Regions from separate parts of the Paenibacillus puldeungensis genome, predicted to be linked through region 3. Evidence: a T-box and tRNA genes for the amino acid it is inferred to sense, from the RefSeq annotation. Region 3 holds a T-box; the other regions hold tRNA genes.
The links. The T-box of region 3 lies ahead of leuS (leucine--tRNA ligase). A T-box ahead of a tRNA ligase gene usually reads a tRNA of that ligase, here a tRNA-Leu.
Positions count from the first base shown of each region.

Region 1 (4,022 bases), on a different contig from region 3:
TAACGAACCAAGCCTTCTCGTCGAATCCGGTTGCTGCTCCTTTGTCCTCCCAGCTATCGTTGGGCAGCGTATAATAATGCAACGTAATCGAATCCATATACCGTCCGGCTTCACGCACCAGCACATCCGTCCAATTGTAATCATCTGAATTGGGTCCGCAGGCAATCCGGTGGATCTTATTCCCGTCATAGTCCCGAACATAGGTTTGATAACGGCGATACAAGTCTGCGTAGTACTCCGGACGCATGTTGCCGCCGCAGCCCCAATTTTCGTTGCCAACACCGAAGTAGGTAACCTTCCATGGCTCCTTACGGCCGTTTTGGACACGCAGCTCAGCCATCGGAGAAACGCCGCCAAACGTCAGGTACTCCACCCATTCAGATATCTCCTGAACCGTGCCGCTGCCGACATTGCCGTTGATGTAAGGCTCGCACCCAAGCTGCGCGCACAACTGCATAAATTCGTGGGTACCGAAATGGTTGTTCTCCACTACGCCGCCCCAATGCGTGTTGATCATTCGCTTTCTTCCTTCTTTCGGGCCGATGCCGTCTTTCCAATGGTACTCGTCCGCGAAACATCCTCCCGGCCAACGCAAAACCGGTATTTTAATTTTCTTAAGCGCTTTCACAACATCATTGCGAATTCCGTTTGTATTGGGAATCGGCGAATCCTCGCCCACCCAAATTCCTTCATAGATGCATCTGCCCAAATGCTCGGAAAAATGGCCGTAAATATGGCGGCTGATCGTACCCTTGCCGGTATCGGCATTTAATACACCCTTGAATGTCATAAATAGCTTTCACTCCTTAATTAATGTTTATATTAATTAATTCATATTTATATAAATATTATATTCTTCATTGTTTATTTATGTCAATTTACTTACGACAGATCAAACACCAATCCTGTTATCTTGTCAAAAATCAGATATGTGTTTAATATATTTATTAACCAAATACAATAAGGTGGATACTCATGAAACTTGACCTTACAGAAAAATCGCTTCCCGTTTACGAAGCACTCGCAAGTCCCGTCCGTTTGCACGTGCTGCGCCTATTGTCGATACGTCCGATGAATATCAAAGAATTGGCCGAGGCGGTTGGATTATCAAGCGCGATCATGACGATGCATGTTCGTAAGCTATCAGAGTCCGGTCTGGTAGATACCCGTATGACGCCGGGCAAAAGCGGTCTGCAAAAAGTTTGTTCTCTTGCCGTATCTGGTGCGGAAATCCAATTTCCCGCGGAACCCGCATCCAAGCGCAAAAGTCACCGAGTGGAAATTCCGGTCGGGCATTACTCCGATTTTTACATCGAACCGACCTGCGGTTTGGCTACAGCGGACAACATCATCGGCAGCTTCGACGATCCCCGCTATTTCTGGGAACCCGAACGAATCAATGCTGCTATCCTCTGGTTCGGCAAGGGCTTTATCGAATACAAGGCACCCAATTATTTGTTGTCAAGCCAGAACCCGCAAGAGCTTGTGCTGACAATGGAGATTGCGTCGGAGGCCCCGGGAATAAATAATAATTACCCTTCCGACATCACATTCACGTTTAACGGAAAGATGCTAGGAACGTGGACCAGTCCCGGCGACTACGGCGACAGGCCCGGTAAATATACACCGGATTGGTGGCCCCGCCAAACCAACCAATACGGCTTGCTGAAACGACTGCGCATTACGCAGGACGGTACGTATATGGACGGACTGAAACTATCGGATGTAACTTTAAGCGAAGTTAACATCCGTCTTAAACAATGTACATTTCGGTTATCTGTTGAAAATGAAGCCGTTCATCCTGGTGGATTGACCCTGTTCGGAAAAGGATTTGGCAACTACAGCGATCATTTGATCCTCGAACTGTTTTATACAGAAGATTAACGGATAGTACGCTGATCATGATACGGCCAAAGAGCTGATGAGGTAAATTGCGGAGAAAGCGTTACGGTTACGGGTATAACATAAACAAAAAGCTCTTGAATTTCCAACAAAGGAAACTCAAGAGCTTATTCATCGTTTGGTAATGCGGTCGAGAGGACTCGAACCTCCACGGGGGGTTAGCCCACACGGACCTGAACCGTGCGCGTCTGCCAATTCCGCCACGACCGCTTGTTGTCTGACTGTCAGAAGTTTTTCTGCAGCGACAAGATTTATAATATCACGCAGCAGAACTTGAGTCAACATATTTTTCATACGTTTGTTTGAGTTCCTCCCCCCTAAAAACGGATTTCCTTCTTTTTCTTGATTTAAATCACCCGTATAGAGTAGAATAAGAACATAAGTTCGTATTAATTGGGAGGCGTTTTTCGATGGCTGTACCCGGCCTCAAGGAAGATGAGCTTGCGCTGATCAAAAGCGCTTTGCTGCTCGGATTTTTGCAGAAAATATTTCAGCGGGATGCCCGCATTCTGGAACAAAGCGGAGTGCTTAAGAGCCCGGATGTATATGTGGATTTCATTCGCGGCGGAGAACGGCGCGTCAATCTGGTGCTCGCGGAAATTCATGACGTATTCCGTGAAAGGAAAATTGAAATATACCGAGTTACCCAGGACGAGTCCGGTATCGAAGCGGAATACCGCTGTCGCGGATTTCATGGAAAGATGCGCATTCTTTGGGCCGGCATGCGCCGGGAAATCTCGTCTCGAATGCGCGCCTATTTAGGGAGTGACGGTAGTCCAAGTCCCATCAAAACGAAGCAATCTGCTTCCTTATCGTCGCACAAAACAAACAGCCCTGTCGCCAAGTCCGCACACATCACAGCAAAGGGAGACTCTAAAGTTTAGTTGCTTTAACCTTTAGGGCCCCCCTTCATGTAGCACATATACAGTTAGTTATTGGATCGGGGAACCAGATAATGCTCCCTGTACCCGGGTTACCCCAATAGAATGATCTTGCAGATCAACCTATACGATGTCCCATCTAGCGGAAATTATGCTTCTAGTCCTCCAGAGAAATGCGAGGCTCCCGGGAGGGGCGATATATATAGTTACGGTCCAGTTTTACGACATTGCGGTTGGGCTTCCGAATCAGCACATGGTTCTCATCCCAAGCCACCACGACGCCTCTGACGTCATTTTCTTCGAGCGCGTCCCGGACGACGCGCACCTTTTCGCCGGACAGACGGTATTCATTCAATTGATCATCCGATATCATCGAAACCTTCACCTTCCACTTCATGATTTTCTGACGTTGAGCACTCTTATTCAAAAAAAGACCCCGCTGGCACTGGACCAGCCGGAGTCTTGATATCCCATGAAGCTCTTTCTTGGCGATCGGCAGAGCTCTTGCGGCCTACGAACTTAACGTGAGGCATGCTCCTTCTCGAACCAGAAATCCAATACTTTTGCCGACATAACCCTTTGTTCTACATACCCTACCTGCTGAGGGGTGAACTGATCCTTCCAAGGCACATTCAGTTCTTGACACAGTTCAGCTATCGTTAACAGTTGCGACCATGCTACATACCGTTTGTACCAGAAAAACTGGGGATGTTCGAGCATATAGGGATAAAGGTCATCAAACTCTGTATGTTTACAATCCAGGGCACGTTCAAAAGTAACCTTAGCATCTGACAATTTCGAAATAAAAAACTCAGTGTCTACGGCAAATTCTTTCCCCATTCGTAAGCCTCCTCTCCCTAGTAATCCTCATTATAGCGAAAAAAAGAAGGCCTGCAAAGGATTCATGAAAAAATGGATGGATTTTTCTAAATACTCCAGTCCACCCTAGTCAGCAAATGTAATACGTCCGCCGTCCAGTGAAGCAATCTTCACTAGCGATTCCAGGCGGATCCCTTGATCACGAATCGCTTTTGCTCCGGGTTGAAAGCATTTCTCCACTACAATTCCTGCACCGACGAGTTCAGCTCCGGCGCGGCTTATGATCTTAATCAATCCTCTTGCCGCGTCTCCGTTCGCAATAATATCGTCGATGAACAGAACCCGGTCATGCTCCTGGATGAATTCGCGGGATACCAGAATATCGGTCACGATGCCTTTCGTAAAGGATGGGACCCGTTC
Region 1 covers NZ_JBHTLM010000006.1:103,638-107,659, forward strand. Annotated here, with positions in the region: gene ACFQ3W_RS10440 (alpha-N-arabinofuranosidase) at 1-790, opposite strand, end outside; gene ACFQ3W_RS10445 (ArsR/SmtB family transcription factor) at 976-1,884, shown strand; tRNA gene ACFQ3W_RS10450 (tRNA-Leu) at 2,028-2,112, opposite strand; gene ACFQ3W_RS10455 (hypothetical protein) at 2,313-2,786, shown strand; gene ACFQ3W_RS10460 (hypothetical protein) at 2,941-3,156, opposite strand; gene ACFQ3W_RS10465 (hypothetical protein) at 3,303-3,623, opposite strand; gene ACFQ3W_RS10470 (xanthine phosphoribosyltransferase) at 3,729-4,022, opposite strand, start outside.
Region 1: it has a tRNA-Leu gene. The T-box ahead of leuS (leucine--tRNA ligase) is inferred to sense a tRNA for this amino acid. The anticodon was not compared.

Region 2 (4,022 bases), on a different contig from region 3:
TTTTGCAACAGAGGTAGTATCTTTGGGTAAAGGGATCAATTTGGATTGATGTGCATAAGCACCTACCGCAGTAGCACCAACACTGACACATAGCGTTAGGACAAGGGTCATTGCAATTGCCAATTTTGACTTCTTTTTATAACTCATTATGGCACCTAACCTTTCTTTTAGCAGCATTTTGCTTTCGCTGAAAGTAACAGAAGCAACGGATTTCTTAAAGTTGCCATCCATTTTCACAGCGTTTAGCAAAGTATCTCCATAGGCCTGTTTCCCATCTGCGTTCTGTTTTTTTATAATGGCTTCATCACAGGAAAGCTCACAGCTTCGACTAATTTCACGACTCATGAAATAAACCAGTGGGTTAAACCAATGAATACAGATTGTAATCTGAACCAGCCATTTATATAGCACATCCAGCCGTCTATAGTGTGTTAATTCATGAAGCATAATGTATTGAATATCGCGATCTGGAATATCCTTATGTGGCAATACAATAAAGGGATGGAAAGCACCTATCAGCATAGGAGATGAGATCATCTCATTCGTGTAAAGCTCAATTGCCCTTTTTACACGGTTTTGTTCGCAAACTTCTGTCAAACGGTTCAAAAGGTTCTCATCGAATACCTTTACCCGTCCAGCTTTAACATGTCGCACAAAGCTCTGATACATTGTAATTTTACGAATGAGAAGAGTAAGGACGATGGCTAGCCAGACCGTCCAAAGGTTATGTTCAAGGATAGTTAGAAGTAGCACAGGGGTGTTTTCTTGCTGTTTGCTCATTGACTGAGGCTGATTTTGTGTTATGTCATCGGCACCGATCGCATCTGCGGTGGGATCTGAAGTTGAGGAAATGGTATGAATTTGTTGTAATTGGGCCGAAATAGTATTGTCAGCCTTTTGCAGAAAATCTCCAACAGGACTTGATTCCGGTGTAAAGGGTAACAGCAGGCGGGCAATTACGACCAACCAAATATAGTACTGCCATGTCCTGCTAATCCGGTTTCTGTAAAGAGGCCTACAGAGCAAAAGGACAAGAGCCACGATAGCCCCGGAAATAGATAACGACACAATCGTTTTGAGTAGGTCATTCATAAATGTTTACTGCCCTCTTTCCAAAACCTTTTCAAATCTTCGTAATCATCCGGAGAAATCATTTCCTTTTGAATCAAGGTCAGTACAAGTCCCTTTGCGCTTCCCTCATAGAGCTTGTCAAGGAAGTTTTGAGTTTGTGCAGCCTGATATTCCCTCTCAGTAAATACGGCACGATATTCGTTACGGCGGCCAATCTTGCTTGTTTTCAGCAATCCTTTATCTACCAAGCGGGATAGCAAGGTAATAACGGTGTTCTTTTGCCATGCATTACCTTTTGAATCCAATTCATCCATAATTTCAGCGTATAAGGCTGTACCGTCATTCGCCCAAATAATTTTCATTAATTCCAATTCGGAATCGGATACTGTTTGAATCATTCCTCCTCCTTATACATACACAATGTAGGCTAAATTTATAATAACAATATGTAGTCCAAGAGTCAATTACCTAGCATCAAAAAAAACGGCTGTGCTTTTCAGGTACGAAAAACACAGCCGCTAGTTGCCCGATAGGGCTTATCAATATGTTAGTCAAACGTTTTGATGCGGTCGAGAGGACTCGAACCTCCACGGGGTTTCCCCCACTACCCCCTCAAGATAGCGTGTCTGCCATTCCACCACGACCGCAAATTTTTGAAACGAACATTTTTTATTATATCGTCCGGGTTACAAAATGTAAAGTGGTATTATTTACCTTGGGACTTCAGCTTTTTATACCGTGTAAACTCGATATACTCGCGAATGAATCTTTTTTCCGATTCGTTCAAAGTTTGAATAAAGATTTCCCAGTCCTGATCCTCGCGCTCTCGAACCACATACTCCGCCTTACGCTGTCCAGTACAAATGAGCTCCTTTTCCCGACCGGTCATCAGCCAGTCCAAGCTTACATCAAAAAAAGCCGCGATTTCGATCAGCTTATTCGTACTAGGCGTTGATTTCCCCCGTTTCCAGTCACCCAAATTTCCTGTACTTATATTAAGCTCCAAACAAAATGCTTTTTTGGTCATTCCTTGATTTTGAATCAGCAATTCAATACGTTCGTATATGGACAACTTCTCTCCAACCTTCCTTTAAGCAAAATATGACGTAAATAAGTATTTTTGTGTTGTTTAAATACGTAAGTACGTATATAATAGAATGAAATTATTCTTATCTGGATAATTCATATTTGAGCGCCTAGGTGGATTAAAAATATAGGAAAATTATGACACCCTATATTTTATCATAGCCTCTCGCCCCCATTTTAAATGCAGGAGCGTGTCACGTGAAAGAGATATCTTTGTGGAAAGAAGCTTTCGATTCCCTTCAATCCAGTGTAGCGATTATTGTTCCGGATGGGACAATTGCCGCCGTGAACCACAGTTGGGCTACCAAAACGTTCGAATACGGGCATAATCCGCTATGGGATGAACCTGGAGCCAACTTCATTGAATATTTGGATTCCTTAGCAGCAAACGGAAGTAACAATGCCCAGCAATTTCTTGAGCAATTTGGCTCCATGCTGTTAGGAAATAATGATTCTTATGCAACAGAATTTCATATACACTCCCCCCAGGGAGTACGATGGTTTTTGGCGGAGATAACCCCAATATTTCTGAATACAGGGACCGTTGGCGGTATCGTATTGGTGTATACCGATATCACTTGCTATAAAGAGAAGGAAGCGCATTTAGAGCATTCCTTGTCCCAAATCAGTCTAGCCGGTGAATTGCTTCCCATCTGCGCTGTCTGCAAAAGCATTAAAGATGAAAACAACAAATGGAATTCCCCCGAAGCTTATCTCAAGAAGCAAACCCGAGCAGAGTTTACACATGACATTTGCCCCAAGTGTATCCGCGTCCTATATCCTAAATACTCAGCTATTCTAGACCATTCTGAAGGTTGTGAGTAAGAGAAAAATCACGATGTTTTACCCGAAGCCTCCGCCGATCTCACGGTAGAATATTTTTGAAGGCGATATTTCAACTGCTGACCTATAGTTGCGCCTATCAGCCCACCAATAACTAAACCTGCTCCACCCAGATTAAACATACCTGCTAAAGTAGCCAGTATAGCTCCGCTGCATGCCGCAGCCATAGAAGGCAAAGTCCGGTCGCCTCCTAACAGCAGCGCCAAGAACAGAGCTGGCAGAGCGAATCCAAGAATCGTTGCCAGCTCGGATGTAACCAATCCGCCTAAGCCGGTTCCGGCGACTGTTCCAGCTACCCAAGATCCATACCCGGCAAACGCAAAAGTTAGATAATAGGCTGGTGCCAGCCCTCCCTCACGAGCCGCTTTGCTAGAGCTCACAGCAAATCCTTCATCCGTTAGTCCATAAGCGACCGCCCACTTCAAGGATTCTTTCCAATTTGCAACGTAAGGTCCCATTGTAGCCCCATAAAGTACGTGCCGCATGCTCACTAATAAAATCGTTGTAACGATCATCACTGGAGCGGAAGCTGCCGCAAACATCCCGAGCAGCATGAATTGAGCTCCACCCGAATAAATCCAAACCGAGCTAAAGATCGTGAGCAGCGGCGAAAGAGAACCTGCTGCAGCTAGAACCCCATAGGTCATGGACAACGGAAAATATGCAATCATAATAGGGAATGCGTCCCGGAGCGCCAGCCGCATTTCGTCCCTTCTACTCATTATCCTATCTCCTATCCAAGCAAGTAATATGCGGCTGCATAAAATATGATGCCAGCCGCTACGGTCAATAGCAGGCGCTGGGACCACCAGGCAATTAGCATTGTAGGTACAGCCGCGATAAGCATTTTATTATCGGAAAGAGGAATCCACTGGCCATCTTGCAGCAGAAGAAGTGGACCCAGCAAAGCTCCAAGAACAGCCGGAGATACGTAGGACAGCCATTCTTTTGTACGTTCCGACCATTTAATCCGGCTTCCTAATACTAGGGATCCGGCACGCAATAAATAGGTTCCCACACCA
Region 2 covers NZ_JBHTLM010000001.1:607,538-611,559, reverse strand. Annotated here, with positions in the region: gene ACFQ3W_RS02620 (M56 family metallopeptidase) at 1-1,092, opposite strand, end outside; gene ACFQ3W_RS02615 (BlaI/MecI/CopY family transcriptional regulator) at 1,089-1,469, opposite strand; tRNA gene ACFQ3W_RS02610 (tRNA-Leu) at 1,636-1,718, opposite strand; gene ACFQ3W_RS02605 (helix-turn-helix domain-containing protein) at 1,778-2,098, opposite strand; gene ACFQ3W_RS02600 (PAS domain-containing protein) at 2,356-2,982, shown strand; gene ACFQ3W_RS02595 (AzlC family ABC transporter permease) at 2,991-3,722, opposite strand; gene ACFQ3W_RS02590 (AzlD domain-containing protein) at 3,734-4,022, opposite strand, start outside.
Region 2: it has a tRNA-Leu gene. The T-box ahead of leuS (leucine--tRNA ligase) is inferred to sense a tRNA for this amino acid. The anticodon was not compared.

Region 3 (4,022 bases):
ATCAACGGTCCAAGCCTCATCATAGGTTGGCCAAGCCTCGTAAGTGATCGTGTCCTTGTGTCCCAGACGTTCCCACAGTTCTTCTGCCAAGTGTGGTGCGAGCGGTGACAACAGCTTCGCAAAATCTTCAGCGGCCGCCTTCGGAACAACGTCGGTTTTGTACGCCTCGTTCACAAAAATCATCAGCTGGCTAATCGCCGTATTGAAGCGCAGCCCCTCAAAATCCTCGGTTACCTTCTTGATCGTTTTGTGCCAAGTCCGCTTGAACTCATCACTACCGCCATCTGCGGTAATTTTCGTATTCAAGCCGCCGTTTTCTCCGATGAACAAACGCCATACCCGGGAAAGGAAACGATGTGTTCCTTCTACGCCGTTTGCGTTCCAAGGCTTCGTAGCTTCCAGCGGACCCATAAACATTTCGTAGACGCGCAGCGTATCCGCACCGTATTCATTAACGATCTCGTCCGGATTGATGACGTTGCCGCGGGATTTACTCATTTTCTCGTTATTGGTGCCGAGAATCATACCTTGGTTAACCAGCTTGTGGAACGGTTCTTTCGTCGAAACCACCCCGAGGTCGTACAATACTTTATGCCAGAAGCGCGCATACAGAAGGTGAAGAACGGCATGTTCCGCACCGCCGATGTACAGGTCAACCGGCAGCCATTCCTGCTGCTTCTCCTTGGAGCACAGCTCCTGGTCGTTATGCGGATCGATGTAGCGTAGATAGTACCAGCAACTGCCAGCCCATTGCGGCATCGTGTTCGTCTCGCGACGGGCAGGAAGACCGGTTTCCGGATCGGTCGTGTTGACCCATTCCGTCACATTTGCCAGCGGAGACTCTCCGGTGCCTGACGGCTTGATCGCATCTACGTCCGGCAATACAAGCGGAAGCTGATCCTCTGGTACCGGCTTCATCGTGCCGTCCTCCAGATGGATAATCGGGATCGGCTCGCCCCAATAACGCTGGCGGCTAAACAGCCAGTCGCGCAGGCGGTAAGTTACCTTGCCTTGCCCTTTTCCGCTCTCCTCCAACCAGGAGATCATTTTCTTAATGGCCTCTTCATTGTTCAACCCATTCAAAAAGTCGGAGTTGGCATGCGGTCCGTCACCGGCATACGCTTCCTTGTCCAAATCTCCACCTTCAACGACTTCAATAATAGGCAGATCAAATTGCTTGGCAAATTCGTAGTCCCGTTCGTCATGACCCGGTACGGCCATGATGGCCCCAGTTCCGTAGCCCGCCAGCACGTAGTCGGCAATCCAAATCGGCAGCTTAGCGCCGTTGACCGGATTGATCGCATACGCCCCGGTGAATACGCCTGTTTTTTCCTTTGCCAAATCTGTACGTTCAAGGTCGCTCTTGCGTGCGGCTTGGTCTTGATAAGCCTTAACCGCTTCAAGCTGGGCACCTGTCGTAATCGTCTTCACCAGTTCATGCTCTGGTGCAAGCACCGCATAGCTGGCTCCAAACAAGGTGTCCGGACGCGTTGTGAAGACGGTCAGGGAAGCATCATGTCCTTCGATGCCGAACACGACCTCCGCCCCTTTGGACTTGCCGATCCAGTTGCGCTGCATATCTTTAATGCTTTCTGACCAGTCAAGCTCCTCAAGATCGTCCAACAAACGGTCTGCGTATTCAGTAATTTTCAGCACCCACTGACGCATCGGTTTGCGGATAACTGGGTGACCGCCGCGTTCGCTCTTCCCATCGATAACTTCTTCGTTCGCCAGCACCGTTCCCAGCGCAGGGCACCAGTTTACAGGTACCTCGGCTACGTAAGCTAGACCTCTTTTATACAGCTGGATAAAGATCCACTGCGTCCATTTGTAGTACGCCGGATCGGTCGTGCTGATCTCGCGGTCCCAGTCATAGGAGAAGCCCAGCGATTTGATCTGACGCCGGAAGTTATTGATGTTCTTAACCGTGATATCCCTCGGATGCTCGCCTGTATCAAGCGCATGCTGCTCGGCCGGCAGCCCGAAAGCGTCCCAGCCCATCGGATGCAGCACATTGTACCCTCTCAATCGTTTATAGCGGGAGACGATATCTGTCGCTGTATACCCTTCCGGATGGCCTACATGCAGCCCTGCTCCTGATGGGTAAGGGAACATATCAAGCGCGTAAAACTTCGGTTTGCCCTTCTCTTCACGAGTCTTGAAAGTATGATGCTCATCCCAGTATTTCTGCCATTTCGGCTCAATCGCCTGGGCCTCATAAACGTCATGGGGAATGTTGTTATCCGCCATTGTGTGATCCTCCTTAAACTGCTCTCAAATGTAAAAAACCTCCCGTCCCGTAGCGTATCATCGCTAGGGACGAGAGGAAGTTTCCCGTGGTACCACCCTAGTTAGCGTCGAACATGCTTTGTCCTCCGCTCACTTTACACCCTTAACGCGGGCAAGACGATGATGCTTTTGGCATCATAACTCCAAGGCGAGTTCATTTGGATTCACCAACCGGCTTGCACCAAAATACCGGCTCTCTGTGTAGTGTAATTCAAACTAATATTCCTCTTCAAAGTTCCAGAATATCCAATTTAATCACCCATTATTATATAAAAAGATACCCCATATCGTCAATGGCTAGCTGCTGTCACCCGTTCGCAAATTTTTCATACACCTCCCCCTTTACAGTTTTCATCAAAGGAGTATAATTTATAAATGTTTCCACCGTTTTTGATAGACTTTTGATTAACGAGACGTGGCTCAGCTTGGTAGAGCGCTTGCTTCGGGAGCAAGAGGTCGCAGGTTCAAATCCTGTCGTCTCGACCATATCTAACATTCAGAAAGCTTTGATTTTCAAGGCTTTTTTTATTTTTCTAAAAAAGTAGATTAACTCTTGTTATACCTTAGTCTTTCCACGCTATTACCTATTTACATAATCCAAGTATTAGCTACAGCATATTACAGCTTTATTGATATCCGATTCTTTTATAAGAATATTACCTAATTCATCTATTTTGAACTCAATCTTGTTGTCGTCAAGTCTTTTCTCCAAAGACATTCGTGATTCGTTGGTAAGAACATTCTTTTCCGCGAAAATTATGTAAGGGTTGGATTTGTTACAGCTTGTCGTAATTATACATGTAATTGTCAATATCAAAACGAAAACCTTTTTAATGCAATAGGAATGATTCATCAAATTTCCTCCCTCTTGTTTGCTGCGAGTAACTTCCCAGATACTTTCCTTGAACCTGCCACTTTCTCGATGTGGCTGCTATCGTTCACACCCTAACGAATCCTATGGAGCTTATTTGGACAAAAATGTAGACTTTCTCGCGCTAACGAACCCAGATGATCTTATTTACCTGAAATAATGGCAAAACGAACGAAAAAGTACTAAATAAGCTTCCTCAGGTTCTTTAGAATGGGTAGACCTCTGTTTTTGATTGATTAACGTGTCTCAGATTCGTTAGAATTCAAATGAATTCCAACTATGAGCTTAACTCTCGCCAGCGCTATCAAAGCATAGTTTCTTAGCCTTTCTTCAACTCCCGATTGACCGTCTCAAGCAGGGATTCAATAGAATCCTGATCGAGTAAAATGCCGACCCCGCCTGATATTGGCTCCGCCCGCTCGTGATCAAATTGTGCAAATCTCTCTTTTTCCGCCAGTTTATAGACATCGCGCTTATTTATGTCCTCCCACGTCTTCACCTCGGGTTGCCCTTCCAAATCGATGACGTAAACCAATCCCCCGCCGAGATCCAAATATAGAAAGTGGTTATTTCTGCGAGGCGCCGACGGCCTTGCCCCAATTAATTCAACCTGATGCCTGATTTCAGCACGCGACAGCTCAAGACTTATTACTTGATCCGTCTCGCCATCAACTACTAACGTAAGAGCCGGTACAAATCCGGCAAAAAAACGCAGAGCCAACGATTCGCTCAATCCATCATCAAATACCCAGCCCCGTGGCTGAAGCACAAAAGATTCGCCTCGCTCGAAATAAGTCTGGTTCAGCAATAGTTTTAAACTAGCCGTGCCGTCTACGTCAAAAGACGTAAGACTACTTGGATC
Region 3 covers NZ_JBHTLM010000011.1:86,182-90,203, reverse strand. Annotated here, with positions in the region: gene leuS (leucine--tRNA ligase) at 1-2,250, opposite strand, end outside; T-box leader at 2,313-2,531, opposite strand; tRNA gene ACFQ3W_RS15665 (tRNA-Pro) at 2,699-2,775, shown strand; gene ACFQ3W_RS15660 (hypothetical protein) at 3,480-4,022, opposite strand, start outside.

Region 4 (4,022 bases), on a different contig from region 3:
TAAAAATTGGCCCATTTGTTGAGGCGTTTATCTTTTTGATTATTGTCCCATTGCTGCTTGCATTAGCTGCTCAGTTCTGGGCTAAGAAAAGCGCTAAGGGCTCCAAACCATTAGCATTAACTGCATGGCTTCCAGTTCCTTTTATGGCACTTGTTCTCTTTATCGTAATTGCTTCACAGATCGGGAGGGTGTATGAAGATTTTAGTGTAATCATAGCGGTTATTCCCATCTATGTTCTGTTCCATATAATTACTCCTTTTATTTCACGATCGGTATCATCCCTTTTTCGAATCGGTCCTAAGGATGGGAGAGCCCTTATTTTTAGCGCAGGGACACGGAATTCTTTAGTCGTACTTCCTTTAGCCCTTACTCTACCTGAAGAAATGGCTGCGATTGCAGCGGCTGTAGTAGTCACTCAAACCGTAGTAGAACTAATTGCCGAGCTTGTCTATATACGTTGTGTTCCAAGGAGCGCTGCACATTGGACATCGTGGCGCTCCCAAGGGAACAAAAAAGTTTAACCAGGTTCTAATATAGAGTAGGAACTGGAGCACATGAAACTGCATTGATAAGCCCTGGATTGACTCTGTAAGGCATCCAGAATACTCCATTCCAACGATAGCCTGAAACTTCACTATATTCGACCTGCGTCGGGTAAAACCAAAAGCTTTCTCCATTCCATAACCAAACATAAGTGTATTGATATACGCAGTCGATTATATAAGATACCGCAGGTTTTTCTGGGACGAAAATGGGTGGTGGTGGTAGTGCCATATATGCCATTTGAATTCACTCCTTATCAAAGGGAATCAGTTCGAGTTCTTTCAAATTCTTTTTCTTACATGCGTATACTATGTAGGTAAATAACTAAATGACTGTACAGATGCCTAGTAATTGACTTTAGCAGGCTAACGCATCGTTGAACAAATTATTAGTCCCCATGATAGTAGCCCTGAACTTATCGAATTTGCCTTAATAAGATGTACGGAAGTTCAAAAATGTTCAAGGAGGCATGGGGCGGATGCACAAGAAGGCACCAAGGATAAAGAAGAAACGAACAGGGGTGAAAAAGGAACAGAGACATGTACATGAATTTGAAGGCAGCACCAAATTGGCTGAAGAAGGTGCAGATCGACATAACCATCGCTTTGCAGGGGTTACAGGGCAAGCGATTCGGGTAGGAAAAAGTCATGTTCATGAAATTAATTTGGAAAGAACGGATTTCTTGAACCATTTTCATAAATTGAAGAAAATCAGAACAGGACCAGCTATCCCAGTCGGAAATGGAAAACATGTACATTTTGTTACTGGTCAAACTACATTAAATGACGGTCACGTACACCGATTCAATTTCGCGACATTAATTCAAGCGCCTCTGGTTTAATGAGAACATTTGTATGTGAATAGGGATAAAACGCGGATTTAATATTTAAACGGATATGCTCTATGGGCCTATCCTTTTTTTAGTTCTAGATTAAGTTCCGGTTGCACAATTGAGCTGAAATTTCGTGAAAAGCTTGATGAACTTGCAGAGCAGCTCGTAACCCTAACCACCTGGTTTTGGCTGTTGGGGATGCCTTTAACCTGGATGACATTGTAGCTTCGGACGTTATTTTCGGACATGAAATTGTTCGAATTGCCCAGCAAGCCTGCGGTACGAAAAAGATGGTCCTTCCACTTGGCAGGGTTGGATTGTCGATACTCGGTCTGTTTGTTCCCGCTATGAAAGAGGAACCACTGCGATTAAGCGGGGATAAATATGGGAAGTATATCGGAAAAATTCCCGCTACAAAGCATGCCGAAGCTATTGCAGCGACCATTTGCGAATTGCAGAAGAATAGGTAGGGTGTCGAATTTTAACCCTCCGATGGCAATAGATAGTAAAAATAATAAGATGAATTTTTCCTGAAACAGACGAAAGCTATTTTCCTATGTTATAATCTCTCAGCATGTTCTTTGCGCTTTAGCTGCTATAGTTTATGTCTACTTATCTATTATTTATTGGAGTGGGTGCCTTATGTACTTAGTCAGCTCATATTTAGCCGGCTTGAAGGTCAGATACAATGGAACGGATTGCCTGCAGGATGCGATCGCAAGACTGGTGCAAGATCATAAGGCAATCACCGTTTGTCCGGAACTGCTGGGAGGCTTTGCAACGCCGAGAGAACCGGCTGAGATCATTGGGGGAGTTGGAGAAGACGTTCTGGAGGGAAAGGCCAAGGTGATTGATAAATCGGGTCAGGATGTCACTGAGCTGTATGTCAAAGGGGCTTATGAAACGTTAAGAACTGCACGCGAGGTTGGTGCGGTTAAAGTCGTCCTCAAAGAGTTCAGTCCTTCCTGTGGGACTACGATGATCTATAATGGCACTTTTTCTGGTGAAAAAATAGCCGGAAACGGTGTAACAGCGGCACTATTGCGGAGAGAGGGATTTAAAGTAATGTCGGAGCACCAGTTTCTTGATGAAATCTTGGATACCGGTGAGTAAAGATTTTATATTGAATTTATGATCCAATCTGTATATAATATTAAATGCAGCATTTTGGAGATGCTTGATGATATCAAGGTTTCCATATTTGCCGGGGTGGCGGAATAGGCAGACGCACAGGACTTAAAATCCTGCGGTTGGTGACAACCGTACCGGTTCGAGCCCGGTCCTCGGCATCATAAGCTTTTTCAGGGTTAAGGCCCTTTGGTGATATTCGCTAAATCGTACATAATCCCTTGGTCCTGTGTAGCTGAATCGATCATTTTGACCACAGGATTAGTGAGAAAGCATGAATCCTCCTTTGCGGCGCTTGAGTAAATCTCAGGCGAAGGTGAAGGAGGTTTTTGTTTTGGCAGGACGTTTAACAAAAGTAAAGAAGTCGGCTCCAGCAACATATGAGGTGGCACTTGGACAGTTTGTGATCTGGAAGAAGGCACAGGGGATATCCGAGCAAACGATGAATGACTACAGGGAACATGTGAATCGCTTTTTCCGTCGATATCCCGAAGTGGGAAAACCACGTGATGCTGAGGGATTTGAAAAGAGCGCGTATGATTATTTGGGCGCGGATGGCATTAAACCTGCGACCTACAATAATCGGCTCGTCTATCTGAGTACGTTCTTTAACTGGTGTACGAAGGAATGATTGATGATAATCCACTTCTGAACTTCAAGAAGCGAAAAGCGGAAGGGCGTATCGTCAACCTGGATGAGAACGTGATTCGTGAACTGCTTATCTCTCCCGATACAAGCACTTATACGAGGCTCACGATCAAGCCTTAATGCTCTTCTTTCTGGACACTGGAATACTGCCTAAAGAGGCGTTTGCGCTTCTTGAACGGATATTAATATCAGAGAACTGGAAGTTGAAGTAAGGCAGGAGACGGCTAAGGCGAAAGCCTCCGCACGCTTCATTATTTGCCCGAGACAGCGCCAAGGTTATTTCTGAACTAATATCGGTCAGACTAGATGAATGGGACGAGTCAGTTCCTGTCTTCTGCATTTACGAGGGCAAACCGCTAAATCGGCATACATGGGAGACAGGATTGAATTCTACTGCAAGAAGCTCGGAACGCATATTGTTCCGTATGATCTGCGGCACTCATTCTCTATATTGTTCCTGAGGCAAGGCGGGAGTGCATTAGCGTTGCAACGGATGCTAGGTCACGTCACAATTAGAGATGACGAAACGGTATGTGGAGCTAACGAATAATGAATTAAAGAACCAGCATTACAATGGCTTCACCAATTAAAAGGCTGCTTCCATCGAAGAAGCGTATGGTAAAGCTAAAATAAAGAATGATGAGCACCTTTCCCTCAAGGAGTAGGTGCTCTTTCGTTTTAGTTCTTTACCTTTTTGATTACATGGTTGATGCCGATAACAGCCAAGCCGATAAGAACCAGAATGAACCATGCAGGAGCAGAGAAGGCCTTGCCGCCGCCTAATGCGATTCCAACGTTACCCATTGAGTGTCACCTCCTCTCCCGAAGTCTGAGCAAGTAGAGCGGGCAGGGAAGCGATAATTTGATTCCA
Region 4 covers NZ_JBHTLM010000004.1:89,907-93,928, forward strand. Annotated here, with positions in the region: gene ACFQ3W_RS07235 (arsenic resistance protein) at 1-521, shown strand, start outside; gene ACFQ3W_RS07240 (YmaF family protein) at 1,022-1,384, shown strand; gene ACFQ3W_RS07245 (hypothetical protein) at 1,561-1,845, shown strand; gene ACFQ3W_RS07250 (DUF523 domain-containing protein) at 2,018-2,488, shown strand; tRNA gene ACFQ3W_RS07255 (tRNA-Leu) at 2,579-2,664, shown strand; gene ACFQ3W_RS07260 (hypothetical protein) at 2,838-3,134, shown strand; gene ACFQ3W_RS07265 (hypothetical protein) at 3,131-3,271, shown strand; gene ACFQ3W_RS07270 (hypothetical protein) at 3,830-3,955, opposite strand; gene ACFQ3W_RS07275 (hypothetical protein) at 3,948-4,022, opposite strand, start outside.
Region 4: it has a tRNA-Leu gene. The T-box ahead of leuS (leucine--tRNA ligase) is inferred to sense a tRNA for this amino acid. The anticodon was not compared.